3 regions of the Bacillus sp. Bwzl_19 genome follow, and region 3 is predicted to be linked to each of the others. Evidence: predicted binding sites of a transcription regulator. Region 3 holds the regulator's gene; each other region holds the start of a gene.
What was found. The regulator LexA, encoded in region 3, represses DNA repair genes until DNA is damaged. The targets are predictions, from matches to a motif close to CGAACATATGTTCG.
Positions count from the first base shown of each region.

Region 1: a site for LexA is predicted at 1,183-1,196, ahead of ruvA (Holliday junction branch migration protein RuvA). Genes of this name have one in related genera too.
Region 2: a site for LexA is predicted at 1,422-1,435, ahead of ACW5MY_RS06945 (ImmA/IrrE family metallo-endopeptidase). Genes of this name have one in related genera too.

Region 1 is NZ_CM142729.1:2,378,655-2,381,928, reverse strand. It holds gene ACW5MY_RS12680 (YhcN/YlaJ family sporulation lipoprotein) at 1-239, shown strand, start outside; gene ACW5MY_RS12675 (hypothetical protein) at 365-484, shown strand; gene ACW5MY_RS12670 (intercompartmental signaling factor BofC) at 650-1,126, shown strand; gene ruvA (Holliday junction branch migration protein RuvA) at 1,261-1,866, shown strand; gene ruvB (Holliday junction branch migration DNA helicase RuvB) at 1,877-2,881, shown strand; gene ACW5MY_RS12655 (DUF2905 domain-containing protein) at 2,874-3,074, shown strand; gene queA (tRNA preQ1(34) S-adenosylmethionine ribosyltransferase-isomerase QueA) at 3,100-3,274, shown strand, end outside.
Region 2 is NZ_CM142729.1:1,306,058-1,309,331, reverse strand. It holds gene ACW5MY_RS06960 (hypothetical protein) at 1-605, opposite strand, end outside; gene ACW5MY_RS06955 (hypothetical protein) at 595-774, opposite strand; gene xre (HTH-type transcriptional regulator Xre) at 965-1,303, shown strand; gene ACW5MY_RS06945 (ImmA/IrrE family metallo-endopeptidase) at 1,451-2,041, shown strand; gene ACW5MY_RS06940 (poly-gamma-glutamate hydrolase family protein) at 2,184-2,786, opposite strand; gene ACW5MY_RS06935 (PH domain-containing protein) at 2,896-3,273, shown strand.
Region 3 is NZ_JBUBKZ010000002.1:54,202-57,475, reverse strand. It holds gene ACW5MY_RS19825 (YndM family protein) at 1-96, opposite strand, end outside; gene ACW5MY_RS19820 (hypothetical protein) at 253-681, shown strand; gene lexA (transcriptional repressor LexA) at 1,030-1,650, opposite strand; gene yneA (cell division suppressor protein YneA) at 1,807-2,118, shown strand; gene ACW5MY_RS19805 (YneB family resolvase-like protein) at 2,134-2,784, shown strand; gene ACW5MY_RS19800 (DUF896 domain-containing protein) at 2,853-3,086, shown strand; gene tkt (transketolase) at 3,253-3,274, shown strand, end outside.

The sequences.
Region 1 (3,274 bases), on a different replicon from region 3:
GAATGGCGGCAAAAATTGCAAACCGCGTGAAGAAAGTAAAAGGCGTACAGGACAGTCAGGTCATCGTGACTGACACGAGAGTCGTCATTGCTGTCAGAACAAATCATCCATTTACAAAAAATGATGATAAACATGTCAAGCATGCAGCCAAAAAATTCGCGGACGGCCGCACAATTCAAGTGTTTACCGATAACGCGACTTTTACAAAGCTTCAAGACATGAACAAAAACAGCCGTTAGACTTAGACTGCCCGGATGATTCCATCCGGCAGTATTTTTTCATCATTTCTTTACATATTTTTAAAACGCTCTTTATATTGCGCTGTTATCATAAAAGCAATATAAAACGTAACGGAGGGGCCGGGATGAAAAAAACAGAGCATGACAATAGCAGCGGGACAAAAACTGTGTATCTGACTGTAAGAGGATACCGCCTCAAACTGACGCCCGGACAAATGAAACTGATTTCAGCCAGCCGGGCTTAATCATCGGGGCAGCCTTCCGTTTGGAGGGCTGTTTTTTTCGGCTGAAACGGACAATAGAAAGAAAACGATTAAGCACCGGCATCTTTGGTCAAACTAGCATCAAGAGTTTGATTGAATAAAGAGGTGTTATTGGTGAAACGAATTTGCGGTGTGCGTCTTTTGTTTATGCTTATCTTATCAGCAGCAGTCCTGATTTGCGGAGGAAACGCCGCATACGGGGCAGAGGTTGAGCATTACGGGCCGCTTCGGGTGCATGTCCAGCTGGAGAAGGTCTATCTGGATGGTGATGTCGGCATTGAGCATACGGATGAAACCGTTTTGGCGATGGAGGACTTTTGGGCCGCATATGCCGGCTGGACGCTCGTTGAGCAAAAAAAAGGCTTCGTCCTTTTCCGTAAGCATGTTGATGATATTTCTCCGCTCAGTAAAGTAAACGGTTATATCGGTGTCACAGACGGGGGCGTCATTTCCACTTTTCACGGCCGTCCCGGATCGCTGGCGGAACCGATCCAGTCTTTCTTTCAGATTGATTTAGAGCGGCTGGAAAGCCGATTGCAAAAGCACTTGGAACACGGTATACCGTACAGGACAAAAGCGGAGTTTGAGAGCGTGATCGATCATATTAAGACTTACAGCGGCTGACTTTGACGCAAGACATGTTACACATGTCTTTTTTTTCTGAATGAAAAGTGTCAAAGCGAACATACGTTAACTTTTCTATAAGACTTTGGCTGTTTTTGTGTTACAATGATAAGCAGTCAAAGAGGTGAATAGGTGTGATTGAATTCGTGAAGGGGACGATTGATTACGTATCGCCCCAATACATCGTGATTGAAAACGGCGGGATCGGCTATCAGGTCTTCACTCCGAATCCGTTTATTTATAAGGTAAGCAATCAAGAGACCATTTTTACGTATCATCATATAAAAGAAGACGCCTTTTCTTTGTATGGCTTTTCAACCCGGGAAGAAAAAGCGCTTTTCACAAAGCTGCTGAATGTCACCGGCATCGGTCCGAAAGGGGCGCTCGCCATTCTCGGTTCCGGTGATCCGGGAGCCGTCATCGAAGCGATCGAACAGGAAGATGAAGCCTTTTTGGTGAAATTTCCTGGTGTGGGCAAAAAAACGGCACGGCAGATTATTCTTGATTTGAAAGGCAAACTGGCCGATGTCGTGCCTGAAATGATTGACAACCTGTTCAATCATGAAGCGCGCATTGAAAAACAAGAGGCTGAAACGGCGCTTGATGAGGCGCTTGAAGCGCTCAGGGTACTCGGCTACGCCGAAAAAGAAATTAAAAAAGTGCTTCCTCACTTAAAAGAGGAAACGGCGCTTTCAACAGACCAATATGTGAAAAAAGCATTGCAAAAATTATTAAAGTAAGGTGATGTTCATGGATGAACGGCTCGTTTCAAGTGAAGCAGACAGCCATGAATCAATAATCGAGCAAAGCCTCAGGCCGCAGAACCTCGCCCAGTACATCGGGCAGCAGAAGGTAAAAGAAAATCTGCGCGTGTTTATCGATGCGGCGAAAATGAGGCAGGAAACGCTTGACCACGTTCTTTTATACGGGCCTCCGGGTCTCGGAAAAACAACGCTCGCGTCTATCGTGGCCAATGAGATGGGTGTGGAGATGCGGACGACGTCAGGCCCCGCTATCGAAAGACCGGGAGACTTGGCAGCCATTCTGACGGCGCTCGAACCCGGGGATGTGCTGTTTATAGACGAAATTCACAGACTGAACCGGTCAATCGAAGAAGTGCTGTACCCGGCGATGGAGGACTTCTGCCTTGATATCGTTATTGGAAAAGGCCCGTCCGCCCGCTCCGTCCGCCTTGACCTTCCGCCTTTTACGCTGGTAGGAGCGACGACCAGGGTCGGCTTATTGACCGCGCCGCTCAGAGACCGGTTCGGGGTGCTGTCCCGCCTTGAATACTATACGCAGGAAGAACTGACAGATATCGTGTCAAGAACGGCTGAAGTATTCGAAGTTGAAATCGAAGAAGCCCCGGCTTTGGAAATCGCCAGACGGTCAAGGGGAACGCCGCGGGTTGCAAACCGGCTTCTCAGAAGGGTGAGAGATTTTGCCCAAGTGCTAGGTGACAGCCGCATCACGGAAGAAATCGCTCACGACGCGCTCGAACGTCTTCAAGTCGACGCACTCGGCCTTGACCATATTGACCATAAGCTGCTGATGGGCATGATTGAAAAATTCAGCGGCGGTCCCGTCGGCCTTGATACGATTTCCGCGACAATCGGTGAAGAACCGCATACAATAGAGGATGTGTACGAACCGTATCTGCTTCAGATCGGATTTCTCCAAAGGACGCCGAGAGGACGGGTCGTGACCCCGGCTGTGTATGAGCATTTTCGATTGGAGGCACCCGCCTGTGACTGAATTTCCGAAGATTCTCATGGTTCTCGGTGCTGTTTTGCTTATTGTCGGCGCAGTCTGGCACTTTGTCGGAAGGCTGCCCGGAGATATTTTCGTTAAGAAGGGAAATGTCACATTTTTCTTTCCCGTTGTCACTTGTATTGTGATCAGTGTGATACTATCCATTCTGCTCAATTTTTTCGGCAGAATGAAATAACAATAGACAGAATAAAGGTGAAATGATGAAAGTCGATTTATTTGATTTTGAACTGCCTGAACGCCTCATTGCCCAAGTGCCGCTGAAAGAGCGTGACGCATCGCGGCTGATGGTGCTTGACAAACAGACGGGCGGACTGACGGACAGTTCATTTAAAGAGATTGTCAGCTTTTTTAAAGAAGGGGATTGTCTCGTTTTGA
Region 2 (3,274 bases), on a different replicon from region 3:
CGCTGTTCAAAAGCGGCAAAGCATTCGCCAAGCCATTTGATTGCTTCTTGTACTGATGCACCTAGCGAAACAATACGGGCGATGGCCTGGTAATCTCTTGGCGATGGGTATACGCTCCGCCCCTCCTGTGCAGACCTTAACCTGATAAAATGGGCGGCAATTTCGTTAATCGCTTCTTCAGCAGTATGATTTTTTGTTATATCTATTTCTCTCTGGACATTTTTGTCCCGGTGATCTGCCGTTATTGTCCGGTCAGTGACTTCCGGGCGGGTCAATGTCCCTTTCGGCGTGAATCTTTTCGAGTGTTTTACGGAGATGATAAGTCCGTAAGGTGCGCGGACGGTTTTGATATATTCGTGCTGTTCCAAGATCTCAAGCCACCGTCTGACGGTTTTTTCGCTGACTGTAAATACATCGGCCATTTCTCTTGCTTTAACGGGCTTATGCCCGAGAACGAGCCCCCACTTGATGCCGTCTTTTATTTGTTCCTTTGTCGTTGAGCTGACGAACCATAAAAACAGCCATATGGCGGAACCCATTTTGTCATAATGTTCTGAATTCAATAATCCGGAATAGGTGAAAAACGGGTAGCTTTTACGATTCATCATGAACATCTCCGTTTTTCTTCAACCTTATATAACGTTCATACTGCAATCGGTTATCAAATCGGAACACCGGAAGTCCGCAAGCGGTAAAAGAAATCGAACCGCCTGCTTTTCCTAAACATTTCTGGTCAGCCGGATTGCTGCTGAAACAGATGATTATCGGCTGCATCTCTCACCCTCCTGATCAATTTCTTATCGTTATTTGATACATTTTGTATCTCTATGATGTTGATTATATACGATACATTTCGTATCATCAAGACCTTTTTGATACTTTTTTTATCATCCCTTTATTTTGATACATTTTGTATCTATAATCATAAGTAACTTAGGGTGTTGAAAAAAGAGAGGTCATTCGGATGATAGGCGGAAGATTAAAAAGTCTCAGAGGAAAGAAAACGCAGGAAGAAGTCGCTAATCATATCGGTGTCTCGCGCGCCAGATATTCTCATTATGAAAACGGCCGATCTGAACCCGATTATGAAACGCTGCAAAAGCTTGCGGATTATTTCAATGTGTCAACGGATTATTTGTTAACCGGAAAAGAACCTTCAGATGAAGATCTGTTTGCTGATCCCGACCTGCAGATCGCGTATCGGGACATGCAGGACTTTTCGCCGGAAAGCAAACAGCAGGCCATTGAATTCATTAATTATTTAAAAGAAAAAGAGAAAAACCGCAGGCCAAAACATAAATAATCCGCTCTTTTCCTTTAAATCGATTAAAGTTCAGCCGATATAAAAGCTGAATGTTTATTTTTAAAAGAAAAGGGAATTGATTCAAAGTCCGATCAGGGCTTTTCTTTCTCACTTAAAAAGAACATATGTTCGAAAGGGTGTTTTCAATTGGGCGATTTTTTAACACATCTGGAGGAATACGTCAAAAACTTATATTGCCGCATGGGAATGACCGCCCCTCTCCATATTGATATGCAAACAATTGCCAAGGAGCTTGATATTTGGATTCATTTTGAAGATACGCACAGCATGATGCTGAAGCGGGACGGCATGTACAGCATCGTCCTGAATCAAAAAAAGTCACCTGAGGAGCAATGGGAGGATTTTGCACACGAACTGTGCCATGTGCTGAAGCATACCGGTAATCATTTTCACATGAACAAGCTGTTCAGGGAACTGCAGGAATTCCAAGCCAACCATTTTATGTACCACTTCTGTGTACCGACCTTTATGCTGTTAAACATGGAGCTTCCCCAGCGGAGAAGCCATGCCGTCATTTTAATCGCAGCCGCTTTCCGGGTGACGGCATCATTTGCGGAAAAAAGGCTTGAGCTGTTTGAACGGCGTAAAGCAGGTATTCAATTTCAGAAGCGGCTCGCTTGTCTTCTATCCGACAAGCGTCCAAATGTGTATTACGAAGGCAGGCAAAAACACTTGCATGCCGCTGAAGAAAAAGCGCCGTATTTTATTGAAAGCTGACATCAGAAGAAAGGTATTGTGAAGCCTGTATCAGACGCTGTTCCCACCGTACTGCCCGCCAAGCGCTTCCTGCGTGATATTTAAGCTCTTTCACACAGCCCCGGTGCAGAAAGAATGGGCAGGCGGTGCGAATCCGGTTCATTTACTCATAAAAACCGAGCTTTACGGCTTCTACATACCGAAAAAACAGATCGGTCGGCGTGTACGTTTCTCTCCGGCAGCCGAAATTGCTGAACAGCGCGCTTCTCTGTGCCGTGCTTACTTCCAATTGCAGCCCCATTTTCCTTTTTGTCCGATTGACAATATTCCCGGGATTCACACCTGCCAGCCGATCGTTCATATCCGTTAGTTCGGCGCAAAACCCCGCTTCACGCAGCAGATCACAAATACGTCTGGCTTTTTCCAGATCCGCGCCCCCGACGAGTGTATTTGCCGTTTTCAGATCATGATACCCATGAAAAGCCAGTGCATAATGGTGAGCAGTTACTTTTTCTACAGCCAGCGGTTCGTCAAAACGTGTGCTTGTCAAGTGGAGAAAACGGTTGTTGCACTGCTTCGTGCCTTCAAATAAGTAAATTGAACTTTGGTCAGAAAATGCCCGCACCAGCTCACTGACACCGGGTTCAATTCTGCCGCCGTGGGGAGCGAGGACGATACATTCACTTCCCTTTTTTTCTTCATAAATAATCCGGTATTCCGATTCAGCAGCAGAAAGAGCTGCGAAGCTGTCATATCGATCTTTCATGTTTAACATGCTCTCCTTTACCAGTCAGCACCAGTTTACTCTACTCATCTAGGAATGAAAACCTTTTTATAGTATGATTTGATAGAATACGTATCAGGGGGGATATATCATGGGGTTCATCAATGGATTGCTTGGTAACGCGTCGACAATATCAACGGCTGAAGCAAGAGAAGAACTGGCCCGTATTTTGCTGGAAGGTGAAAATGTCAATGCCGCGTTTAAGCTCGTCCGCGATATCATTGTGTTTACGGATAAGCGTCTTATTCTTGTTGATAAACAGGGACTTACGGGTAAGAAAACGGAGGTTCAATCCATTCCGTACAAAAGCATTTCCAGATTCAGTGTAGAAACCGCCGGCCGCTTTGACTTGGATTCAGAGCTGAAAATTTGGATTTCCGGCGCGGAGGTTCCCGCTGTCTCAAAGCAATTTAAAAAAGATGAAAGCATTTATGATATTCAAAAGGCCCTTGCCGCAGTTTGTATGTAAG
Region 3 (3,274 bases):
GTTTAAAAAAGTTACTTGGTACATAAGATCCAGAACAATGTACAGCAAAGCAAGTGTGAGCGCTGTTTTAGAAGCGAAAGCAATTACGTGTTTCATTTGAACCACCTTCGTTATTTCGTTTATTCTTCATTGTAGGCAATCCGTAATTTTTTAAACTGGTATATTGTGGTTATAAAGTATGCGATTTCTTAAAATATGGATAGACGTCATTGTGTTCACGAGTTAAAATATGTAAAAAAAGGGGGATGCAAATTGAAAAGGTGCTGGATATGTATTGCTGTTTTTTTATTATGTTTTTGCGGAATACACTCAGCCAAAGCGGCTACCACTGAATTCGGATCAAAAACGAGCTTCACACTAGCGGGAAATGCAAAAGAGTTTTATATTGAAAATCCGGGGACTGTATCAGCTGACGATTACTTTTTAGGATACAAGTTCACCATTATGAACAACTCTTCATGCGGTTTAAACATGAAACTCCAGCGGATGGCGCTGAACGGAAATTTTTATACATTAAGTTCTAAAAGCTACAGCGGCAGCTGGTTAAATCTCAGTGCGCAGGATAAAAAATCAATTGACCCGTATCACAAATACAGGATTTTGATTGAAAGCTCTTCAAACATCTGTGAACCTGTCTATATTAAAGGGTTATACGGCGTAGAATATTATCATTTTGATTAAAAATTGATACCCGCTAAAAAGCAGCGGGATTTTTTACGCGTAATCAAAACACGTTGTACCATGTACTAAATATTCATATATAAATTTGATTTCCCGCCCCAAGTAAAGATGACATAAACAAATTCAGCCCGAACATCTATACAAAGTTGAAAATTATACAAAAAGTTTCTTTAGGGAAACATTATTTGTTGACTTCAAAAGTCAGATGTCGGATAATAAGAATGTAAGCATGATGTAAGTTTTTCCTCCTTAGCGGGTTCGTTTCTAAGCCAGGGCGAACCTGCTCTTTTTTATGCAAAAGAAAAACCCCTATGTGAGGGGTTTTACGATAAAAAAAGTTTAATAGAATTAATGGACGGCTCTGAATACGCCGATGACTTTCCCTAAAATGCTTACGTTTTGCAGGATAATCGGTTCCATCGTCGGATTTTCCGGCTGCAGCCGCACATAATTGTCCTCTTTATAGAAGCGCTTGACCGTCGCTTCATCATCTTCGGTCATAGCCACCACGATTTCCCCGTTATTAGCCGTGTTCTGCTGTTTGACAATGACGTAATCTTTGTCAAAAATGCCGGCGTCAATCATACTTTCTCCCATGATTTCTAACATAAATACATGTTCGCCCGGAGGAACCATCCGGTCAGGAAGCGGAAAATACTCATCGATATTTTCAACAGCCGTAATCGGAATACCCGCCGTCACTTTCCCGATTACCGGAACATTTACGACCTGGCTTTTCGGAATTTGGACTTCTTCTTCATCCAATACCTCAATTGCCCTTGGTTTAGTAGGGTCCCGTCTGATCAGGCCTTTTGTCTCAAGCCGTGCCAAATGTCCGTGCACGGTTGAACTGGAAGCCAGTCCTACTGCTTCTCCTATCTCTCTTACAGAAGGCGGATATCCTTTTGTTTTTACCTCTTCTTTAATAAAACGCAGGATATCAAGCTGCCTTTTTGATAGCTTCGTCATATTTCGCACCTCAAAACGTCGATTTTAAGTAGATTATAGCATGATTTTCCTGACAGTACAAACATAGGTTCGAAAAAAACGATTGACAGAAACATTTGTTCGTATATACTGAAAGATATAAAAAGCGAACAAACATTCTTATCGGAGGTTGTATAAATGGCGAAGGAATCTATCATATTTGTCGGACTGTTTACTGCGATTTTAAGTGCCGCTATTTTACTTGTTTCATGCGCGGGGAATGATCAGACGCTCAGCCAATATGTTAAAATAAAGGTTCAGGACGGCGATACTCTCTGGTCACTTGCGGATCATGTAGCAGAAAAGAAAAATATTAATAAAGAAGATTTCATTGAGTGGGTGACGGAGAATAATCATCTTCAAACTGCTGATATAAAGCCCGGAGACGAACTTATTCTTCCGGTTAAGAAGAAGCATCCGGCCGTATATCAGCTGGCCATTGTTAATTAGAGAGGAAAGAGAGAAATGAAGGCGATCATTTATGCCAGGGTTAGCACAAACAAAGAACAGCAGCAAACGTCTTTAAAAAGACAGGAAGAGGAGCTTAGGGAGATCGCTGCGGCAAACGGCATGGAAGTCGTAAAAGTCATTTCTGAGAAAGCAAGCGGTTACGAAATGGACCGCGACGGAGTATTTGAAATGCTTGATGATATTAAAAAATCACATATTGACGCGATATTGGTGCAGGACGAAACAAGGCTGGGAAGAGGAAACGCCAAGATCGCGCTTTTGCATTGTATTTACAGGGAAAACGTAAAAATATATACGATGGCTCATAAGGGTGAGCTGGAGCTTTCCGAAGCTGATACGATGGTACTCGAAATCGTCAGTATTGTTGAGGAGTATCAAAGAAAAATTCACAATATGAAGATCCGGCGGGGAATGAAAAGAGCCGTAAAAAACGGCTATAAACCTGAACGGAATCTGAAAAACAGGCATGAAAACAGCGGTAAAGAAAAAAAAGAGGTTCCGGTTTCGGAAATTATCAGACTGAGAGCCAACAAGCTCACCTTTGCAGAAATCGCAGCCACCTTAAGAGGATTTGGATATGATGTGTCCAAAGCCACGGTTCACCGGCGTTTTCAGGAATATACCGCAGACAGCGAAGGCAGCTGACGTGCATCAGTTGTAAAAACGACTACGTTTTAGTAGTATATAATCAACACGCACCAAAGGAGCTTATTATGATTTCTAAAGAAAAAATCGCGAGAATAAACGAATTGGCTCAAAAAGCTAAATCAAACACGATAACTGATGAGGAAAAAGCCGAACAGCAAAAGCTTCGCCAGGAGTATTTGAAAGGATTCCGCTCCTCAATGAAAAATACGCTTAAGAGCGTAAAAGTTATTGATCCGGAAGGTAATGATGTCACTCCTGAAAAATTAAAAAGGGAACAACAGAAAAATAATCTTCATTAAACAGAAAGAATACGGCAATACGTATTCTTTTTTCGTATATACTAATATCAGACTGTGCTTTACGACAATTTTCAACAAGTTTATCTCAAATTTAAGCTGAAAGAGTTGAGAAAAAGTCAGCATCGCTTTATGATGAAAAGGTACAACAATAAGGAAGGGGATTATAATGGATACAATTGAAAAGAAAT